DNA from 3 places in the Bacterioplanoides sp. SCSIO 12839 genome. Region 1 is predicted to be linked to each of the others. Evidence: predicted binding sites of a transcription regulator. Region 1 holds the regulator's gene; each other region holds the start of a gene.
The links. The regulator FNR, encoded in region 1, switches genes on or off when oxygen is low (the NO sensors DNR and NnrR bind a similar motif). The targets are predictions, from matches to a motif close to TTGATNTANATCAA.
Positions count from the first base shown of each region.

Region 2: the regulator FNR is predicted to act here: its motif matches at 3,833-3,846, upstream of narL (two-component system response regulator NarL).
Region 3: the regulator FNR is predicted to act here: its motif matches at 3,030-3,043, upstream of KFF03_RS11230 (bacteriohemerythrin).

Region 1 is NZ_CP073745.1:1,497,962-1,505,452, reverse strand. Features, by position in the region: gene KFF03_RS07030 (FixH family protein) at 1-43, shown strand, start outside; gene KFF03_RS07025 (heavy metal translocating P-type ATPase) at 70-2,577, shown strand; gene ccoS (cbb3-type cytochrome oxidase assembly protein CcoS) at 2,581-2,772, shown strand; gene KFF03_RS07015 (sulfite exporter TauE/SafE family protein) at 2,781-3,458, shown strand; gene fnr (fumarate/nitrate reduction transcriptional regulator Fnr) at 3,532-4,299, shown strand; gene KFF03_RS07005 (enoyl-CoA hydratase/isomerase family protein) at 4,424-5,395, shown strand; gene KFF03_RS07000 (MFS transporter) at 5,474-6,802, opposite strand; gene KFF03_RS06995 (hypothetical protein) at 6,967-7,491, opposite strand, start outside.
Region 2 is NZ_CP073745.1:1,125,540-1,133,030, reverse strand. Features, by position in the region: gene KFF03_RS05290 (DUF4435 domain-containing protein) at 1-231, opposite strand, end outside; gene KFF03_RS05285 (hypothetical protein) at 766-1,461, opposite strand; gene moeA (molybdopterin molybdotransferase MoeA) at 1,816-3,060, opposite strand; gene narL (two-component system response regulator NarL) at 3,089-3,739, opposite strand; gene KFF03_RS05270 (MFS transporter) at 4,120-5,775, shown strand; gene KFF03_RS05265 (CBS domain-containing protein) at 6,165-6,650, opposite strand; gene KFF03_RS05260 (HAMP domain-containing protein) at 6,744-7,491, opposite strand, start outside.
Region 3 is NZ_CP073745.1:2,431,145-2,438,635, reverse strand. Features, by position in the region: gene KFF03_RS11245 (sensor histidine kinase) at 1-1,428, shown strand, start outside; gene KFF03_RS11240 (translation initiation factor Sui1) at 1,497-1,946, shown strand; gene KFF03_RS11235 (LysR family transcriptional regulator) at 2,041-2,979, shown strand; gene KFF03_RS11230 (bacteriohemerythrin) at 3,199-3,600, shown strand; gene KFF03_RS11225 (D-hexose-6-phosphate mutarotase) at 3,619-4,533, opposite strand; gene KFF03_RS11220 (GreA/GreB family elongation factor) at 4,641-5,114, shown strand; gene KFF03_RS11215 (DUF599 domain-containing protein) at 5,148-5,942, shown strand; gene KFF03_RS11210 (hypothetical protein) at 6,024-6,872, opposite strand; gene KFF03_RS11205 (hypothetical protein) at 7,386-7,491, shown strand, end outside.

The DNA.
Region 1 (7,491 bases):
ATTCATTGAATCGGGTAAAGAGATTCAGCTGAACGCTCAATAATCATTTCTTATCTCAGTGAGTAATCGATGACGAGCGCTGAAACACATCCCGGGCCAAACAAAGAGCTTTGTTTTGGCCCTAATACCGCATGCTTTCATTGCGGTGAGTTAACCGACGAAGGTGACCGTTGGTCTACCGAAATCGACGGCCAGCAACAACCCATGTGTTGTCCGGGCTGTAAAGCCGTAGCAGAGACCATTATCGCCAGCGGCCTGAAAGATTATTACAAACATCGCACTGAACTGCCGGAACTCAGCCCTGCTAACAGCGATGACACCGACCTCACCGCCCGCGATACCCTGAAACTCTACGACTCAGCCGCTCTACAAAAAGGCTTTGTTGCTCACCTGAGCAAGAATGATCAAGGTCAGAGCGGCCATTACGCCGAAGCCACTCTGATTATTGATGGCATCAGCTGCGCCGCCTGTGCCTGGTTGATTGAACATCGGGTGAATCAACTCAGTGGCATTGAAAACGCGGTGTTAAATATGTCGAATCACCGCCTGGTGATTCGCTGGCGTTTTGATGAAATTCCACTTTCCAGCATCGTCGAAGCAATCTATCGCCTCGGCTATCGTGCTTCGCCGTTTTCGGCTACTGAGCAGGAAGCGCAGCGCAGCAAAGAAAGCAAACAAGCGATCCGCCGTCTGGCCGTTGCCGGAATCGGCATGATGCAGGTGATGATGATTTCGGTGCCGCTGTACGTTGGTATGGCGACCCAGTACGAAATTTTTATGCGCTTTGCCGCCATGGTGTTAACCTTGCCAGTAGTGCTATTCAGTGCTAAGCCATTCTTTATGGCAACTATCAGGGATCTGAAAACCCGCCATTTAACCATGGACGTGCCGGTCTCGCTGGCGATCATTCTGGCCTTTACCTCGAGTATCTGGAGTACCTTCAATCAAGGACCGGAAGTGTATTTTGACTCTGTTTGTATGTTTACCTTCTTCCTGCTGCTCGGCCGTTTTCTGGAAATGCGCGCCCGTCACCGCATGGGCAAAGCCGGTAACAACCTGATGACCTTATTGCCAAATGTGGCGTTAAAGGTAGTGCCGGGCCAAGACGACGAAGTCATCAGTAGCGAAGAGATTCAGGTGGGCGATATTCTGCGCCTGAAACCCGGCCACGCCATCCCTGCTGACGGCCTTGTTGTGGATGGTCAGAGCTCGGTGGATGAAGCCGCACTGACCGGTGAGTACATGCCAATCACCAAGTCTGCTGGTGATTCTCTGATCGGCGGCACCTTCAACGTTGAAAACCCGATGCAGATGAAAGTGACGGCCACCGGTGCTGAAGCACAGCTATCAACGATTATGCGTCTGATGGATCGTGCCCAACAGGAAAAACCACGGGTTGCTTTACTGGCCGACAAGGTTGCCAGCCATTTTGTTGCAGCCGTGTTACTGATCTCCGGCAGTGTGTTTGGCTTCTGGGCCTGGCAAGGCGATGATCATGCGTTTTTTATTGCGCTATCCGTTTTGGTGGTGACTTGCCCATGCGCCCTCTCCTTGGCGACACCCACTGCCCTGACCGCAGCCACTGCAGCATTACGCGAAGCCGGATTGCTTATCAGCAAAGGCCATGTATTAGAAACCCTGACTCAGGTTGATCGTGTTGTGTTTGATAAAACCGGCACCCTGACTCAGGGGAAACTGTCGATTGAGCAGGTCATCCCTCTTAACCAGCAAACAGAACAAGGGGTGCTGGAACTGGCTGCCGCACTGGAACAACATTCGACTCATCCGATTGCACGAGCGTTTCAGCAGATTGAACCGGCAAATAGTGCCACCGATATCGAACAGATTCCGGCTCAGGGCATCCAGGGCACCATTGCAGGCCAGCGTTATAAACTGGGGCATCTTGCCTTTGTCTCAAATCAGCCGGCTTTCACCTCAAACCAACCGCTGCAGCAACCAGAAGACAGCGAAGGCCAGTGGTTATTGCTGGCAGATGAGCAACAGCCGCTGGGCTGGATTCAGGTGAACGACTCATTGCGCAAATCCGCCTATCGGTTGTTAGCTGGGTTACGTCAGCGTGGTATTAAAACGGCGTTATTAACCGGCGACCCCAGCGGTTCCGGCGAACGGATTGCCACCGAACTGGGTATTGATGAATTACGCACGGGCGTTTCACCAGAAGAAAAGTTGCAGCAAGTCAGCCAATGGCAACAACAAGGTGAGCGCATTTTAATGGCTGGTGACGGTATAAACGATGTTCCGGTTCTGGCCGGTGCCGATATTTCACTCGCAGTGAACGAAGCCACTGATTTGGCAAAAACCAATGCCGATACGGTGCTCACCAATGGCCGCCTGGAAGTGATTCTTGCGGCTCTCGATGGCGCGGTGGCTACCCGCCGCAATATTCGCCAGAACATTGGCTGGGCACTGGGGTATAATCTGGTGGCATTACCCATTGCTGCCGCCGGACTGGTTCCCCCTTGGGCGGCGGCCATTGGCATGTCATTAAGTTCATTGATTGTTGTTACCAATGCCCTGCGCCTGACGCGCATTGGTCGTCTTATCCGGGAGAAATAAGCCATGGATATCATTTACGTTCTGGTACCTTTATCTTTGCTTCTGCTGGCGATTGCGATTGGTATTTTCTTTTGGGCCGTTAAAAGCGGGCAGTTTGATGATATGGACTCTCCCGCTCATAAAATCCTGTTTGATGACGACGACGATTTGCCCCGCCAGAAAGATTCCTCGAAAGACTCTTCAGACAACCACTGAGCGTTAGTATGAATGAACCTCTTTCGCTCATCACCGCGCTATTGCTGGGCTTATTTGGCGCAAGCCATTGCCTGGTCATGTGCGGTGGCATTGCTGCTGCAACCGGAGCCGCCGCTAACGAAACACACAGTAAAGTTGCCACCCTGCTGGCGTTTAACATCGGACGCATTTCGTCTTACACCTTTGCAGGACTCATCGTCGGATTCTTAGGCCTGTGGCTGCAACAGTTACACGATGGACTGATGCTGTCGCTGCGCTCACTCGCCGGCGTCATGCTGATACTGATGGGGCTTTACGTTGCCCGGTGGGCCAGCTGGCTAACCCGCATTGAGCAACTTGGACAAGGGTTATGGAAGCGTTTACAACCCTCGGCCGGAAAGCTGATGACCCAATCATCGCTGCGCTCCCGGATCGCTCTGGGCATGTTATGGGGCTGGTTGCCTTGTGGCCTGATCTACAGCACGCTGAGCTGGGTAGCCGCTAATGGTGATCCATTGCTGGGCGCTTTAACCATGGCCACCTTTGGCCTGGGCACTCTACCCGCATTATTTGCCGGCGGGCTGGCTACAGCCACGCTCAGCCGTTGGTTAAATCATCAACTGACGCGGCAACTAGCCGGACTATCGCTCATCATTTTTGGACTCTGGACACTGGTTTCTATTTGGCTTCCTGTTCTTGACAGATAAGCCTATCACTAGGAACATAGACCCAGTTTTTCACAGCAGTCCCATCATGGGATTATCGTTGCAGGCTTTATTTATGAAACCATCCTCTGTATCAACCCCATTGCGTGGCACTCAACCTCATTGCCAGACCTGCTCGCTGAATGCGCTGTGTCTGCCATTGTCACTGAATGACACTGACATGGAACGCCTTGACGATATCATTCGTCGTGGTCGCCCGATTCAGAAAGGCCAGCTGTTATTTCAACAGGGCGAAGCGTTTCAATCCGTATTTGCCGTTCGTACCGGCGCATTAAAGACCTATACCTTGGCTTCTAACGGCGAAGAACAAATTACCGGTTTCCATCTGGCCAGTGAGCTGGTTGGCCTGGCTGGCTATAACAACGAATACTATCCGTTATCCGCCAAAGCACTGGAAACCACAACCGTCTGTGAAATTCCGCTGACTCAGCTGGATGAACTGGCCGATGAATTGCCCGACCTGCGTAAGCAGCTGATGCGCACCATGGGTACTGAAATCCGTCACGACCAGAACATGATGCTGCTGCTGAGCAAAAAGAATGCTGAAGAGCGTGTAGCCTCCTTCTTGATGGATATTTCCACTCGTTATGCCCGTCGTGGCTTCTCGGCGACTCACTTCCGCCTACCAATGTCTCGTGTTGATATCAGTAACCATCTTGGCCTGGCAGTAGAAACCATCAGCCGTGTATTTACTCGTTTCCAGAAAAACGGACTGATCGAAACTCAGGGCAAAGAAATTATTCTGCAAGATCTGGATCTGTTAAAAGAAATGGCCGGATTATTGTCCGAAGAAGAATGTGGCCATGCCACAGAAGAAGAATAAGCCGTTTTATTATTGCCTCACCAGAATAACAGCTTATCAAAAGCGCCCGGATTGTATCCTGGCGCTTTTTTTATGTACTTTATGCAGCCCGATAATAATCATTCATTCCCACTGAGGCCTGTTTATGAGTTGCCAGGCAACCCTGACAGTTGAGCAACAAATTGCCACTATTTGCTTTAGCAATCCCGACCAGCATTACATGACGGTTGAATTGCTGGAGCAGATTCAACACGCTTTTCTCAAGGCAGAAGATGATCCTCAAGTACGTGCCATCGTTCTTAAAAATCAGCAGCCGGGTTATTTTATTACCCACTACTCACTGGATGAAATCAATCAGGTGCTGGAACTGCCGATGAAACTCAAGCCTTGGCTGAAACGGTTGTTTCCGGCAACACTTCGGCTGTCGATGGCGCTGTCGCGTCAGCTAATTCGGCTTGATCACAGGGCCAGTACTCAGCGCATATTGGATAAAGCCACGCACAATACCTTACTGCAGGGCACCATCACCTACGCCCGGGTGAATCGGTTTTTATTACGCTTAAGACAGAGCCGTAAACCGGTGATTGCTATGTTGGCTGGTAACACTCAGGGTTATGGAATGGAGCTGGCATTAGCTTGTGACTTCCGCTTAATGGCCCGTGGAGAATACCATTTAGGCCAAATCGAATCGCTGATTGGTCTGATTCCCGGCTCCGGTGGCATGCATCACCTGGCACGTTTAACCGGTACCGCAAAAGCCATGGAGTTATCCATGCTGGGAACCCGGTTGAAAGCCGACGAAGCCGAACAACTCGGACTCATTTATAAAGCCTGTGACGAAGATGCGCTGGAGCAGGAATGTTATCAATTGGCGCAACAGCTCTGTTTACGCAGCCCGTTATCGTTAAGTTATATCAAACGAAATATTAACCGGGGTCGCAGCCTGGACTTTGCTCAGGCGATCAAAATGGATGAAGTAGGATTTATGGACAGCGCTTGTACACCACAAGCCAGTGACACTTACCGGCAACAGCGGCAGCGTCTGAATCAGGGTGAGAGTATCAATAACAGCTTTGAACATTGGCAGCAGACAGATTTAAACCAGACTTTGAAGTGAGCCTGAAGTAAGTCAGCCATAAAACAAACGTGGCTGACACGATAAAATCGCGTCAGCCACGCAGGGAAAACAGACGAATCAGCTCGTGTGTGCCGCCTGCATATCTTCATTAATATGGCGACTGGCACGGGTAAACTGCCAGATACCCACCGCCGCAGCGACAAAGGATACGATCAATACCGAATAGCCAACCGAGCGGGTACCAAAGTCATCACTCAGCATGTCACTGCCAATACCAATCAGGAATGGCCCTAAACCTAAACCAATAATATTGGTGGTAAAGAACAACACAGCCGATGCTAAGGCGCGCATTCTGGCTTCAACCATACCCTGCACCATCGCAATACTTGGCCCCATAAATACCGTCGCCATCATTGCTGGCACCATAAACAGGCTCAGTACCAGATACATGGAATCCAGCGTGTAGGTTAAGTACAAAAAAGGCAACGTAATGATCACAGCTGCCGTTGGAATCCAAGTGTACCAGCGACGATCATGACGACCTTTTTTATCCGCCAGATAACCACCCACCAGTGTTCCCAAACCACCCAGAATACCGCTGCCTAACGCCAGCCAGGTACCCAGTTCACCGGTCTGAATTTCAAAATTACGCAGCATATAAGGCGCAAACCAGATCGCACCGCCATAACCAATCAGGGTAAAGCAGGAAGCACCAATCGCCACATGACGGAAGGCTTTTTTGCCCATCATCATTTTCATCGACGCCATAAAGGATGGCATTTCACCACTGCTTTTGATGGCATCCGTAGCGCCACGTACCGGTTCACGAATGGTAAACTGCAGCAACAGAGCAATCAGAATGCCCGGCACACCCACAATAATAAAGGCCATGCGCCAGCCGTAATATTCGTTAATCCAGCCACCTAATAAGAAGCCGAATAAAATACCAATATTCAGACCAACCGAATAAATCGATAACGCCGTAGCGCGTTTTTCCGCAGGGTAGATATCCGAAATAATCGAGTGCGCCGGGGGACTGCAACCGGACTCACCTACACCCACGCCAATACGGGCTAATAATAACTGCGGAAAGTTTTGCGCCATGCCACACAACACGGTCATCAGGCTCCAGGTGCCCGTGGCAATACTCATGATGCTGCGGCGTACCCAACGATCCGCCAAACGGGCAACGGGAATCCCCATAATCACGTAAAAAGCGGCGAAGGCGATGCCGGTTAACAACCCCAGCTGAGAATCACTCAGACCCAGATCCTGTTTAATCGACTCCTGCAGAATCACCATGATTTGTCGATCAATAAAATTAAAGGCGTAAGTAATGGTTAACAATAATAAAACGTAATTGCGATACAGCTTATTGTCATAAGGCCGATCATGATTGCGCTCAGGCTCTGTCGTAGAGAGCAAGGTTTGTTGCTTGTCTGGCATGAGTGTGTCCTGAAGTATGTCTGGGTTTTTATCATTATTTTTAGACTGACCTAATGAGGTATCAGGTCTGACTACAGCCGATACTATCTAAGACTTTAATCTAATTGCACCACAGGACCAGCAAGACTCTTATTCCATTCCCGACACACCAGTAACATAACAACTTAGCGCTCTTTATCCGGCAGGCTAACCATTCTCTCCAACCAGGCTTGTTCTTCAGCCGGGTTATGCAGCTGATCGGATGATGCAAGATCCAGAGTCATCTGCGAGAAAGGCTGTAAACGGGCAAACACCACCACATTGCGATAACCGGGCAAGTCGATGATACGGGTGCAAGGGAAATGTTCGCGAATCACCAACAAAAAGTCGCGCAACTGTAGGTCATCTTCAGGTATCAGATTGATCGCCAGGCAGCCATCAGAGTCCAACATCGCAGCGGCGTATTCACACTGGCTCAATACATCAACAGGGTCACGGCTGGTCAGGTGATCCATCAAAATAATGTTATAGAGTGAACTTGCAGCATCAGAAGCACGCTGTTTCAGAAAACGCTCTGCATCCATCGGAAAAATTTCCATACCACCGCGGATGTGCTCCGGCGGCAGTACAAAATTTTTTTGTATCGCAGCGATCAATTCGCGGTTAATTTCAACAGAATGGAGGGTCGCATCAGGAAGAATACGAGTAAA
Region 2 (7,491 bases), 370 kb from region 1:
TTTTTCTGCTCTCTCTATTGACGTTGGGGTCGTATTATCAGGCATCGTAAGTGATTTTTGTGCCGAGATACGATGAACATTGTTCTTTTGCGGAGACTCCATTTCTATCCATGTACCAAGTCGGGTTTTTCCTGAGCCATTGGCGCCAATAAATAGAAGACTTCGGTTAGTTACGATCTCTTGATGAGAGCCATCTGAGTTCGGCAACTTTAAAGAATACGTTTTATCCATGAATAACTCTTATCAATTTCTGGTGGCATAACGCCCAGTTCAACGAGTGTAACGAGTCCGATGCAATTGCTTGTTAAATGCTTTCACATCATCCTCATATTTCTGTATTTGTAGATCTAATATCTTATCTTGCTTGGGCTGAATTTTAGTGTGCCAGTGGTAGAAACCATAGAACGTGAAACCACCGCCAAAGAAGAAAAAGCAAAAAAATAAATACTAAGCTCAAGATCTTTATTGGACCTGTCGATTTCTGATTTTTTCTCATACAAGAACAATTCGAGATTTTCATCTTAGTTTAAATATTTTTTAGCATTAATAGTTTCCATTGGTATATAACGTTCAAATGCCATAGTGTTGTAATGCTCATGGCGTATGAAAAACATAATTGCTGTCGTAAGCGATATCACTAAACCTAATAGAGCATAGAACTTGTATATATTGTCTGTTGGTAATGGGATCTTAGATTGCACTCGAATCTCCTTGTACATTTAACGTCCCAGACGCGATAGCGGCGACAACATGTGCTTTTTAGGGCTAGATTTTACGGACGCGAACATTTCTTTTACCTTTTTTAGATTCCTTCCAAATTTCAACCCTATACTGGTCAGGCCGAATAATTGGGGTTTTCGGTTTTGGGCTGCTCGGTTTTCTATCGCCTTCCTTTTCCTGAGGGTCTGGTTGAAATTCCATCTCTTCGATAGGGAGCTTCATTTGAGAAGGCGTATCCTCTAGCGAGCCTCGCAACTCTTCCATAAATCCGGGAACTTCCTCAACATCTTCACCCAATACCTTTTCAGCTAACGTCATTGCCTCATCAACTGATATTGAGCCATTCCCAACCCTAACAAAAAGAGATTCAAGCTTGGCAAGAGCCTCCCCACGTTTGCGAACTTTAGGTTTTTCAATAGAATCAGGGAATGGAGCTGCTGCCCTATCTCCGAGGTAATTTCCAATAGCACTAACATCAGAGTATAAATTTTTAACCCCGGAAGATATTGAGCCGTAAGAGGCAAGAAAGCCACATAGAGCGGTGGCGCTAACAAGAATTTTGCTCTTAGCGCTAATAGAGCCCTCTTGAACATCAAGCGCTAAGTAATAATCAGGAAGCTTTAAGACATTACTAACATAATCTTCCCACTCATCGAATAACTCAGTCGAATATGACTCAAACTCTTCCACAGGAAGGCTTGTAACGTTTAAGTAAAAGTCCGTTGTTCCTATATTAATCATAATCCATTATTCGATTGTGGCTGAGCCCTAGCATTTTAATAGTACGCCCTTGCTTGATCACCTACCTTGCAAGCTACAACATCTTGCAAGGTTGAAGAGACTCTTCTCACACTCGGATATAAAACTGATTTCGATTGAAACCTTCCTGGCAGAATATTCCCTTCGCAGGCGGGCACAGCCACAAACTCTGACGCGCCCTATAACCTACATTTTTATCTGTTACGAAAAATATCACCAACAATCACATCAAACAAGGTCGCCAGATACAAAAAAGCCATTGCGCCGTGCTTTGTCCCGAGTAGCACACCACAATGGCTTTTTACTGTTGTTAGTATTTAACGGCTGATTAACGAATCAGCTCACAATGCTATCAAACGGCTCCACAATCACAGTCTCGCCCACCTCAACCGTGCCGCGCTGCTGCTCAAGAATGATGTAGCAGTTGGCCATATTCATAGAGGTCAACATACCGGAGCCCTGGCTACCAGTAGTCACCACCGTCATATTGCCCTGCTCGTCGGTTTGATAAACCCCACGCTGAAAGTCCGTCCGGCCCGGTGCTTTTTTAATACTGCAGCCTGCCTTGGCTGCAATACGCAGCGGTTTAACTGCATCCTGGCCACTGATCTTGGTCAGCATTGGTACCGCCAGTTGATGCATGGTCACCAGCGCGGATACCGGGTTGCCCGGCAAGCCGATAAAGACACTGTTGGGTAAAAAGCCAAAGGCAAACGGTTTACCCGGTTTTATCGCCAATTTCCAAAAGGCAATTTCACCCAACTCATCCAATACGTCTTTGACAAAATCGGCTTCACCAACTGAAACGCCACCGGAGGTAATCACCACGTCGGCCACTTCATCCGCCTGACGGAACGCAGAGCGCAGTGTTTCCAGATCATCCGCCAAAATGCCGAAGTTGGTAATTTCTGTGTTCAGCTTTTCCAACACCGCGGAAATGGTGTAACCGTTACTTTCGTAGAACTGGCCCGGCCCTAACGCTTCGCCTGGCTTTTTCAGCTCGTCACCGGTCGACAATACCGCTACCCGCAAACGCCGTTTAACGTTAATGTCGCTGATGCCCAGGCTGGCCAATAAGCCGAGATCAGCAGCACGCAGTTTTCGGCCTGGCTCAAATACCGTTTGCCCGGTAGCAATATCTTCACCCGCCGTACGAACATGGCTGCCAGTCGATACTGCGCGCTGTAACGTGATCAGGGCGTTATTCTGATCATCCCGGCTGACCTGCTCTTGCATAATCACACTGTCAGCACCCGCCGGGATCTCAGCGCCCGTCATTATGCGTACACACTCGCCCGGGCCCACTTCGCCATCAAATGGGTGACCCGCAAAGGATTTTCCAATCAGGGTTAACTGAGCGCCTTCCTGGCCATCAGCACTGCGCAGGGCATAACCGTCCATTGCCGAGTTATCGGCCGGTGGAACATTTAACTGGCTGGTGACGGGTTGGGCAATCACCCGCCCAAGAGCCTGCTCAAGGCTGATTGTTTCGGTTTCGGTAACCGGCTTCAGGTTGGCTAATAATTGCTCCAATGCCTGATCCAGAGGCGTCAGGCCGGGAGCGCTACAGCAGTCATTCATACAAACGGTCACTCATTCAAGACGGTTGTTATTTACCTACCTGCTTCTGATTAACGACCCACACGGCGGCTTCAACACGGCTGCGCAGGTTCATTTTTTTCAGCAGATGTTTTACGTGTACTTTAACGGTTCCGTCGCTGATATTCAGCTCACGGGCAATCAGTTTATTGCTCATGCCTTTGGCGATTAATTGCAGGATTTCCTGCTCGCGGGTGGTCAGGGTATCGTACAGGTTGGAATCGTTTTTCTGTGGGTGGCGTAATGCCGTGGCCAGCACTTCAGTCAGGCGATCGCTGATCACCATTTTGCCAAGCACTGCCTGTTTAATTTTTTCGACCACATCTTCTGGTTCCATATCTTTCAGCAGATAACCATCAGCACCACCGGTAATCGCTGCGACCACATCTTCATCCTGATCGGAAACGGAATATACTACGATGCGTGATGCCAGAGATTGTTCCCGAATTTTCGCCAGGGTTTCGATGCCATTCATATCCGGCATATTTAAATCAAGAATAATCAGGTCTGGTTCGTGTTCCAGTGCTAATGGAATCGCTTCAATACCACTACGGGCTTCGGCAACGAGTAATAACTCGTCTTCCATTTCAAGCAGTTGGCGTAACCCTTTTCGTAGCAATGGATGGTCATCAACAATCATCACTGTTGCTTGTTCTGACATAGTCTGCCCCCTGTAAATCTGTCGCGACTGGTTTTGTGTTTGCCTATCCTATGGCGACTCTTATGCTGCTGGTAAGACGTGTTTCATCCACCCTTGATGTGCATCAAGTATTACATAAACCACCAGTATGCTGGATTTACCCTAAGTAGCAACTTAGGTATCCCTTTTGGGGTATTTTCTTTTAATTACCTACTTCTCATAGGGGAAAAAAATCCGGTTTTTTCGTATTTTTTAATCCACTGAGTTATTGCAGACGATTATTTAAGGTTTTTTTCTCTTTATCTCCACAATTCTTCTACCTCTTGTGAATTATTGCTGGCTCAGACACGGCTTCGCATAGTGGCAAACACAGTTTCATAAAAGGCAATGAGGAGAAATTCATGTCTGACTCTCTCAACAACGCAGGAGTTGCCCCAACCCAGGGAGCAAAGTCCGGCGATATAAGCCAATGGGATCCGGAGGACAAAAGCTTCTGGGAATCCACCGGAAAAAGTGTTGCTACCCGCAACCTGTGGATTTCGATTCCGAGCTTGTTGTGTGGCTTCGCCGTGTGGCTATATTGGGGCATTATTACGGTTCAGATGCTGAACCTTGGTTTTCCGTTTGAAAAATCTGAGCTGTTTACATTAATGGCTATCGCGGGCTTAACCGGCGCGACCTTACGTATTCCCAGCAGTTTCTTTATTCGTCCGTTTGGCGGGCGCAACGTTATTTTCTTTACCACCGCGCTATTGATGATTCCGGCGGTTGGTACCGGTATTGCGCTGCAAGATCAGAATACGCCGCTGTGGGTGTTCCAGCTACTGGCGTTACTGTCGGGTTTTGGTGGCGGTAACTTTGCCTCTTCCATGAGTAATATCAACTTCTTCTTCCCCAAAGAGAAGCAGGGTTTAGCCTTGGGTTTAAACGCCGGTTTAGGTAACTTTGGTGTGACTACCATGCAGATTCTGGTGCCGTTATTTATGACTTTTGCTGCCTTTGGTGGCGACCCGATGATTCTGCAAAACACCTCAGGTACGCTGATTGGTAAAATTCCTGCAGGCTCTGAAACCTATATTCACAACGCCGGTTTTGTCTGGTTATTGGCGTTAATTCCGCTGGCGGTGGCTGGCTGGTTTGGCATGAATAATATCCGTGCGCCACACGTTTCTCCTGAAATTCCTTCTCCGATTGGTGCATTTGCTGGTATCAGCGGCATGTTACTGGTGGGCTTCCTGACGGCCACCTTTGGTCTGTGGTTGTTATTGCCTGAAAAAGTGAATGGCTCTGGTTTCGGCATACCCAAAGAAATCGTGCTGGTGATTGTGGTGGTTTCTACCGTATTCCTGCTGAAACGTATTCCGGGTGCCATTGGCCAGACGCTGGATCGCCAATATCAGATTTTTAATAACAAACACACCTGGGTAATGAGTGTGATCTACACCATGACCTTTGGTTCTTTTATCGGTTTTGCGGCTTCTTTCCCACTGTCGATTAAAGTGATCTTCGGTTACCAGCATCTGATGGTTGACGGAGTAATGACTCACGATACCGCTAACCCGAATGGCCCAAGTGCGCTGATGTATGCCTGGATGGGCCCGTTTATTGGTGCTCTGATTCGACCTCTGGGCGGCTGGATCTCTGATAAAGTGGGTGGTGCTCTGGTAACACAAGTCTGTTCGGTTGTGATGGTGGGTAGTGCTTTGGGTGTGGCTTACTACATGCAGCTGGCTTACCAGTCTGCCAACCCGGAACAATACTTTGTGCCTTTCTTCCTGCTGTTCCTGACGCTGTTCGCAGCCACTGGTATTGGTAACGGTTCGACTTTCCGTACCATTGCGATGGTATTTAACAAAGAACAGGCGGGGCCGGTTCTGGGTTGGACGTCTGCCATCGCTGCTTACGGTGCCTTCTACATTCCAAAAGTGCTGGGTGAGCAGATTAAGGCAACCACGCCTGAAGTGGCACTGATTGGCTTCGCTGTATTCTATGGGGTGTGTATCTTTATTAACTGGTGGTTCTACCTGCGTAAGAGTGGCGAATTCTACAATCCGTAGATAACCTTTCACTCTCGCTTATGAACTAAAAAACCCGCTTCGGCGGGTTTTTTGGTTTATTTCAACGGTACGTCTGGCTCCCACGCTCTGCGTGGTAGTCATGTCTGAATTGAGAAAACCCGAAGGTTAAAGCCTGGTGGTTTAGCTACCACGCGGAGCGTGGGAGCTAGAAAGAAATTTAGCTTGTCTGACTCCCACGCTCTGCGTGGAGTCTTGTCTGATTGAGAAAATCCGAAGGTTAAAGCCTGGTGATTTAGCTACCACGCGGAGCGTGGGAGCTAGAAAGCGGAGCGTGGGAGCTAGAAAGCGGAGCGTGGGAGCCAGAGAAGCGGACATAAAAAAGCCCCGTTTAAACGGGGCTACTCACAACCTGGCTGACGTTTCAGATGTCAGGCATCCACCAGGGCCTGTAAAATATTCGACGTTGATAACACACCCACCATCACATTTTCCCGGGTAACAAATACACGGTGAATTTTACTTTTCAGCATCAGTTTAATAACGTCATTCACCTCGGCTGTTTCTTCAACCTTAATCACATGTGGCGTCATTACCTGATTAACGGTGCAGTTTTCATCGGCTTTTTTTGCCAATGCTTCAACATCCGATTCGCTGTACTTCATACCAGAAAATTCGATATAAACATCCCGAACCATTTCTTTCTTTTGCTGCTGGCTCTGACTATCAAAGTGAATGATATCCGAGCTACTGACGACCCCCACCAGGGAGTGATCACTGGAGATGACCGGCACACCGGATATACGGTGTTTGACTAAAAAATCCGATAAGCGTTTAACAGACCATCCTTCGTAGGCGGTTAACACCTCGGTGGTCATAATATCTTTTGCGGTTAAATGACTCAGACTATCAACCATAACCTACTCCTTAATGAGTTTTTTATATTTTAAAATCGACAATAAAATTATTTAATGTCGATATAAAAATGATACAAAATAATCCATAAACTCTTACCGGCTTAACGCAACATTTGAATGAATAGATTCTGGCGAAAAGACAAAGGTGACAATTGTTCCTCGCTCACCAACACGTTCCATGCTAATGCTGCCCACTAATAATTTAGCCCGCTCTTTCATAATATCCAAACCATAATGATTTATTTTTTCCGGGCCATCGGGAATACCAACACCATCGTCTTCAACCGATACAGTGACCTGATTATTATTCTGAGTCAGTGCCACCCGAACATTTTTTCCTTTGGAGTGATGCAATGAATTTTGCAGTGCTTCTTTGGCAATTTGTAACAAGTGAATTTCTTCGTTAGGCGTGAACAATATTGATTCAACCTGATAATCCAGAGTAATGTTCATATTCGTCCGATCACTTAACTGGCTAATCGCATCTTCAAGTGCTCCTTTTAAGCCACGACCGCCAACCTGCAAGCGAAAGGTTGATAATAGCTCCCGTAACTGGCGATACGCAGAACCTAAGCCATCACGCACTTCATCAATCAGATCCTGAAAAATCGCACTATCGGCTTGTTTATCATGAGCTTTTTGCATACGCGATACCTGAATTTTCAGATACGACAAAGACTGCGCTAACGAATCGTGTAATTCCCGGGCAATAACAGTACGTTCATTTAACAGCGCAACCCGGCGGTCCTGGTGTACCTGGTTTTTCAGACTCAGACCAACGGCAATCTGATCAGCAACCGCCTGAATTAACTGGTTTTGCCAGGCTTCTAAACCGTTTTTG
Region 3 (7,491 bases), 930 kb from region 1:
ATCCTTGATAGTTTGAGGCTAAACCCAGCCATTGTGGCATCGGAATTACAAGAGCTTAACAGCGATTTTGGGGTCATCAGTGGCTGGTCTGCGGAAAAACGCGATGAGGCGGTAAAGAATCCGAATATCGTGGCTTTTCGGCAAGATCTGATGGAACCACAGACCTATACAACCGGGCAGAAAGCATTGGGTATGCTGACTGTTTGGGCGGACGAGCGCTTATTGCATCAGGGGTTTGAGCAGCGTGCCGGACTGACGCTGATGTTGGATGTGTTGCGTAACATTGTGCTCGCGTTTGTACTGATTATGGTATTTCGCTCTCGTCTGACTGGCCCGATCAAACGACTAACGGCACGCATTCTCGATGTTGACCCTAAGTCTCCGGTTAAGCTGCCGCTCTCGGTCGAAAGTCAGCTCAAAAACAGTGAACTCGATGATCTAACCAATAAAATGAATGCGTTGCTCTCGTCCATGGATGATGAAATCACCCAGCGTGATCTGGCAGAAAAACAAGTCCGTTTTCTGAATGAAAAACTGGAAGAGAAGGTTCGGCAACGTACTGAAGCGTTACATACCAGTAATCAGCAGCTGCAAAATAGCCTGGATGAACTGAAGCAAACCCAACATTTGTTGGTTAAAGCTCAAAATATGGCGGCATTGGGGCAGCTCGCTGGCGGCATGGCGCATGAGATTAATAACCCGATTGCGGTGGTGAACAGCAATCTCAGTATGTTGTCGGACTATCTCAATGATTTGATGAGTGTGGTTGGCGCACTTGAAGCCAAAGACCCTCAGGTTTCAGAACAGCCAGATGTACTTCTGCAAAAACTCAGGGTGCTGAAGAAGCAAGTCGATTTTGATTTTATTCGTGAAGATTCAGCTGACTTATTAGCCGCTTGTTTGCAGAGTACCAATCGGGTTCAGAATATTGTTGATGAGTTACAAACCTTTGTTGGCGGTGAAAGTCATGACCATCAGGCGACGCAACTCAGTACATTATTTCGTTCGGCGGTTCAGGAAAACCAACTGCATGAATCGAATGCCATTCAGATTATTGAACATTTTGATTGTGCGCATGATGACCTGTTGTGTAACGCACGTCAGGTCACCATGGTTTTAGGAAAAATCCTGCGTAATGCCCGCGATGCAATGCCGGATGGCGGTGTGATTGACGCCACCATTATGACATCAGACAAGCATATGTGTTTAACGATTCAGGATTATGGGGTCGGCATGTCTGAAGAGGAATTGATGTTTGCTACCAATCCTTTTTACACCCGCAAGGAAGTGGGTCAGGGCATGGGAATGGGGTTAACCGTTGCGTATAACGTCATGAGTAATCATGGTGGATCACTTGAGATTGACAGTACCAAAGGAGAGGGGACTTGCGTGAAGCTGACATTCCCTCATGCTTTGGCGCCCGAATAGCATTTGCGCATTCTTGCGGAAATCAGTAACGTCGCCATCCTCGGATAAAACAAACACTTCTAAAGACGATGGCAAACGATAAGCACTCTTCCAATAAAACCACTCAAAGCAAGCAGCCAGTCGATTTATCGGCATTATTACAGGGTGGGCTGGGCTCCGCTAATACAGATTCTGATAATAGTGGCTCTGTGTATTCCACGGCGGTTGGCAGAACCTGTCCTGGCTGCGGTCAGGCGGCTTCGGAGTGTGCCTGTAAAGGTGAGCAGCTTCCTGAGGGGGATGGTGTTGTTCGGGTCAGTCGTGAGTCTAAAGGTCGTGGTGGCAAAGTGGTGACTCTGGTAACAGGTATTCCTTTGTCAGGGGCTGAGCTGAAAACTCTGGCCAAGGACCTCAAAAAGAAATGTGGGGTCGGTGGCGCTTTGAAAGACGGGGTGGTTGAGATTCAGGGGGAACAGCGGGATCTGTTGGTCGCTGAGCTGACGAAGCGTGGCTTTACGGTGAAAAAGTCAGGTGGCTGATTTATCTCGTTTATACCAAAGCAGCAAATAATACACTTGGTGAATGCCTGGATTCCTGCGACAATAATGCTTTCGTGATTTCTGAGGCTTGGCTGTGAACCTGGATCGAATTGATCTGAACCTGTTGGTTTATCTGGATGTATTGCTGCGAGAAGGCAGTGTAACAAAAGCGGCCCAGCAGTTGGGTATTACTCAGCCCGCGATGAGTAATGGTTTGCGCCGTTTACGTGAACTATTTTCTGACCCCATTCTAGTGCGTACTTCCGATGGTATGACACCGACCGAGCGGGCGCAGGAATTACAACCGATGATTCGCAAAGCGCTGGGTGAGCTGGAAGCCGCATTACAGCCATTGGAAGATTTTGATGCAAAAATCAGCCATCGTGTGTTTCGCATTATGGTCAGTGATTATGCCGAATCGACTCTGGTTCCTGAGTTGGTTAAGCGCCTGCGCAATGATGCTCCAGATGTCATCCTCGATGTATTAACCCCATCCGATGTGACTTTCAAAGACGTTGAAGCCGGTAAGGTCGATATGGCCATCAACCGCTTTGATGATATGCCTCAGTCATTTCATCAGATGACCCTCTGGCAAGATGACTTTGTATGCCTGGTGAACCCAAATCATCCGTTGGTTGATCAGTTCGATTTAAACGCCTATCTCTCCAGTAAACATATCTGGGTAAGCAAAACCGGTATGGGAGCTGGGGTTGGTATTGATCCGGAGAAAGTCGTGCGCCTGGGCTGGGTCGATAATGCTCTGTCTAAGCTGGGTCATAAGCGTAAAATTTCGGTATTCACTCGTCACTATCAAATGCCGGCGTTACTGGCTCATAACAATGACCTGGTGGCGACATTGCCACGTCGTGTGGCTGAGATGCAGGCTGAATCCTCCTCCCTGCAAGTCAAAGAGCCGCCGTTTTCTATTCCTCCGTTTGAGCTGAAGATGGCCTGGTCGCCATTGTTGCAGCATCATCAGGCCCACCGTTGGCTACGCCGAACCATTGTTGATGTGGCTCAGCAATGTAAATAACACCTTACTTGGCTTGCCGTGCTTCTGGATTACTCGCTGCTGTTCAGCCTTTGATATGTGTCAATGTGCTGTCAACAGGCGTGAAATTATATCTTGGTCGATAGGGCGATGAGTTCCGTTCGCATGTCGGTTGGTGATAGCATGTTCAGCCTTCTCGGGGCTCGTTAACGAGCTTTGATTTTGTCTTCAATTGCTGTTTTTCAGTCAGGCAGGTGCACTATGGAATTTCAGGATTACCCTCAGGTGGCCATGGAATTTATGAACCGTGAGCATGAAGAGTTTGTTCGTCTGTTGAACAAGGCTGAGCAAAAGCTGCTGATGGGAGGCAAGTTCGCTAAGCACCTTAATAAGTTATACAACCATTGTGTTGAGCATTTTGCCCATGAAGAAGCTGAGATGCTGGCCAATAATTTCCCTCCTTATCCAATGCACAAACAGGAGCATGAGCGGGTTTTAGCGCTGTTTCGTGAGCAGTTGGATCATTATGAAAAACACCAGGACGATGAAGCCGCGCTGGAGTTTATTGAAGAAACCGTGCCACAGTGGTTTATCATGCACCTGAATACCATGGATAAGGTCACGGCTCAGTTTTTATATCAGCGTAAAGGCAACGTCGCCTGATGGTATTCTTCTTAGCTGTTAGCGGCTGAGTATCAGCGTCAGACAATGTTGATTGCCTGGCTCTAATGTGACCACGTCATCCAGTGCATTGGCGGTCTCAATGCAAACCATCTTTTGATAATCCTCAGGGCCAAACTGACTGAGTCGTCTGGCTTTTTCTATCCATGGATTCCAGACAATGCAGGACTGGCTGCCATAGGTGGTGAGATAAGTTATTCCTTCTGGTGTCTGGAGCCTTAGACGATTATTTTTTTGCTGATAAATCCGGTCGGTTTCGGCGGCAAAGTTGATTGGCCCTGACTGCGTGTATCGCTTCCATCCTTGTTGGTCACTGACTAGTGCATCGGCATACTGGCAGCCTTCCAGGCCATATACACGGGTAGCCTTGATATCCCGTGTGGGGAAATACGTATGTAATGCCTGGCTCAGGCTGAGTGGAGCCGTTGAGGTATTGGTTGTGATTAATGATACTTGGCAGCTTTTCTTGCTAAAAACAAAATGTGCCTCAAGCGTTGCGTTACCGTTCCAATGTGATTGATTATCTTGGTTTTTGTCTTGATTCGGCAAAAACAGACATACATTAACCTGATGACAGCTCTCTTTTATCCCCTTGATTTGCCAGGGAATAGTTCGGGCAAAGCCGTGTGTCGGAGCCTGATCAATATGAGCGATATGTTGTTGTACTGAAACCGGGTTTTTATCAGCATTGCCAAACCACGGCCAGCAAACAGGAATACCGCCTCGCAGTGACACTCCGCGTTTATAGTTCACCCGGTTGCTTAGCCATAACCAGTTATCCGGATCCTGAGTTGGGCGGAATGAAATCAGTTGAGCGCCCTGAAGTAATAAATCGGCTTCAAACAGAGGATGGCGCACTTCCAGGCAGGTAAGTTCATCACGTTGTTCGAGGCTGCAGAAGGCTAATGAGTTCATACGGGTTTCTCTGGTTTGATCTGTCTGTGAGGCAATCAGCAGATAGTGCAATAATTTTTTAAGTTGATGAAGTACTATTGCGTATTGATGAAGTAAGTGGTGTACGTATGATCAATAAGGTGGCTTTGAAAAAGAGCTTGTTAACCAGCCTGGATCAGGAAATTGATGAAGCGCTGAAGGCGGCCCGGCAGGCTCAGGAGACCGCCGCACATAAAGATAATCAGCCTGAAAACCAATACGATACGTTAAGCCTTGAAGCTGCTTATCTGGCGCATGGCCAGTCCGAGCGGATACTGAAATTACAGCAAGAGAGGCTTTTACTTGAAAAATGGCTGGCGCCTGAGTTTGATGCTGAGGCGGTTATCGGAACCGGAGCCTTGGTGACACTGATGAATGAAGAGAATATGCAGCGCCTGGTCTGGATTACACCGTGCAGCAGTCGTTTATTGGATCAGCAGATACAGGCCGTCAGTTCCGAAACTCCTTTAGCTAAGAGGCTGACGGGTTTGGCAGTTGATGATGAGGTGGTTTTGCCATTGAGGCTGCGCGAAGAATTGTGGTGCGTTGAGTCCATTCAATAGTTGAGCCCATTCAAAAAAGGTACTTTGATATACATGATGACAATGATTGAGCAGGAAGTCGGCATTATGAACCTCATCAGTCTGGTGTGGTTTTTGTTTTGTTGGATCAGTTATTCATTATTTGCTAAATACATGGCGAAAAAAGTGGCGTCGTTATCATCGGTGTTACATGTTCACCGGATTAACTGGATGAGGCGTTTGCTGCAGCGTGATGTGCGTGTCGGTGATGCAGCCTTGTTGTCGAATCTTGAGCGAAATGTAAACTTTTTTGCTTCGTCCTGTGTGCTGATTCTGGCGGGTTTGTTGGCTGCGTTAGCAGCAATTGAGGAATTGCAGCATATATTATCGGGTATTACTTTTGTCGAGCCGACAACATTGCTGGCGCTAGAGTTGAAAATTATTACGCTGGTGTTTGTTTTTATTTATGCGTTTTTTACCTTTACCTGGTCGTTACGCCAGTATGGTTTTGCTTCTGTGTTGGTTGGGGCAGCGCCGTTGCCAGACGATGATACCGTAACCGCTAATGAGAAGCGCAGCTTTGCTATTTATGGCGCAAAAATTATTGATCAGGCCAGTCATAGTTATAATTATGGATTACGATCCTTTTATTTCTCATTGGCACTGCTTACCTGGTTTGCCAGTCCTTGGGTGTTTATGCTGGCGGCCGCTGCGGTTGTTGGCGTTTTATATGAGCGTGAGTTTTTATCCAACTCTCTTCAGGCACTTAAAAAAGTGGAAGGGGTTGGCGAGAAGCTTTTTGAAGATGATAAAGAGCTGTATCGTCGTTCTCTGGTTAAACCTGTTAAAGAAAAATTACCGAAAAATTGAAGCGTTTCTGACTTTCCATTTTTCAACCGCCTGCTTTACAAGGCAGGCGGTTGAAGCGTGGAGTATAAGGGGCATGTCGGCTTATTCTTTGTCATTAATAAATTGAGACAACACTTCCCGGCTTTTTTGATTAAATACCGTAACAGACATGACTTCTGCCCTGACGGCCTGAGTTGGGTGTTGGCGATAGCGGGACTCCAGATAACAGCGATCTTTTCTCAGGCATAAGCGAAAGCCAATTTGTACTCTGAGGTCTCGGTCAGCCGTGTGAGGGTACGTTGTTTCGGGAGCTGCAAGCCATGACAGATCCTCAAATAAACCAGCTTCCCACTGCCAATCATTATTTTCTGTTTTTAATATTGTTGATTTTTTAAAGTTCAGGGTTGCCGCAACCCAGCGTTTTCCTTTTTCCTTTAAAACTGGCTGACCAAGGCGATTCAGTTCGGTTTCTTCTGATAAGGCAAATTCCAGCACAGATTTGGCTTTTTGACCGGGTTGATACAGTGCTGACTCGTCTGGAAACAGAGGGCTGTAAACTTCACTATCGGGAAGATTTCTCATGCCAACAATCGTGAAACTTTGTTTATTTTTACCGTAGTTATATTTCGCTGGCTGCAGGTTGAAGGTGTGAAAATAAGTGCTGTTACTTGATAGCTCAGCGTCAGCATTCTCTGAGAAAATCTGTTTGATTTGTTGTTCTGAAATGGTCGGTGTTAATGCCAATGCTTGTTGTGCTTGGCTGGTACGTTCTGATACGCGAAGTCTGCGCTGCTTTGCTTCCCGTTGCGCTTGCTGTGCCGCAAGCTCTGCACGTTGAGCTTCCAATAACTGCATTCGACGTAATTCTTCTTTTGACGGACCACTACAGGCACCGAGTAGCGTGGCAAAAATGATGATCAGGCACAGTGGCAGGTGAGCACGAAATGACATGATGGATCCTTTACTTGTTCGGGTTTGGCAGGGATACGCCCTAGGGCCTGTTAACACTATTTCGATCACGCTGTTATGACTGAAAATTTTTCAATCCAGGCGCGAAGAGTGATGTTTAACGGGTTAAATGAATGATGAGCAACACAGAATGAAGGATTTTCAGCCATAACCCGAAGGGCTGATGTCAGTTTCTCCCTGAGCTGTGTTATTCGTTGCTTATTTAACTCGTTAAACCACGCCACTCATGCCTTGCCCATGAAAAAACTGACTGCCAGCAGCAAAGATCTAAATAGTGTTAACAGGCCCTGATCTGTTGTTATTTTCTTTGTTGGAGATTATAACGGGATTTTATGGTTGTGTACGAGTCGGCAGGGATAAGTGCTCTGGACAAAAATGGACCTCTGTGAGAATCTAGTCGCAGTTAAATAATCCGGTGTTATTGTGAAATTTCTGTCTTTATTTTGTACTTTGCTGATAGGTGTCTGCTTGATTTCTGGTTGTGCAGAATCACCAATGAGCAAGTTATCCGATAAAGAATTACGCAAGCGGCATGCGCAATGCCGTACGGGTGTTAATCTTTCTGCTCCTGAGATTCAGGTGTGTAAAAACATCGCACGTG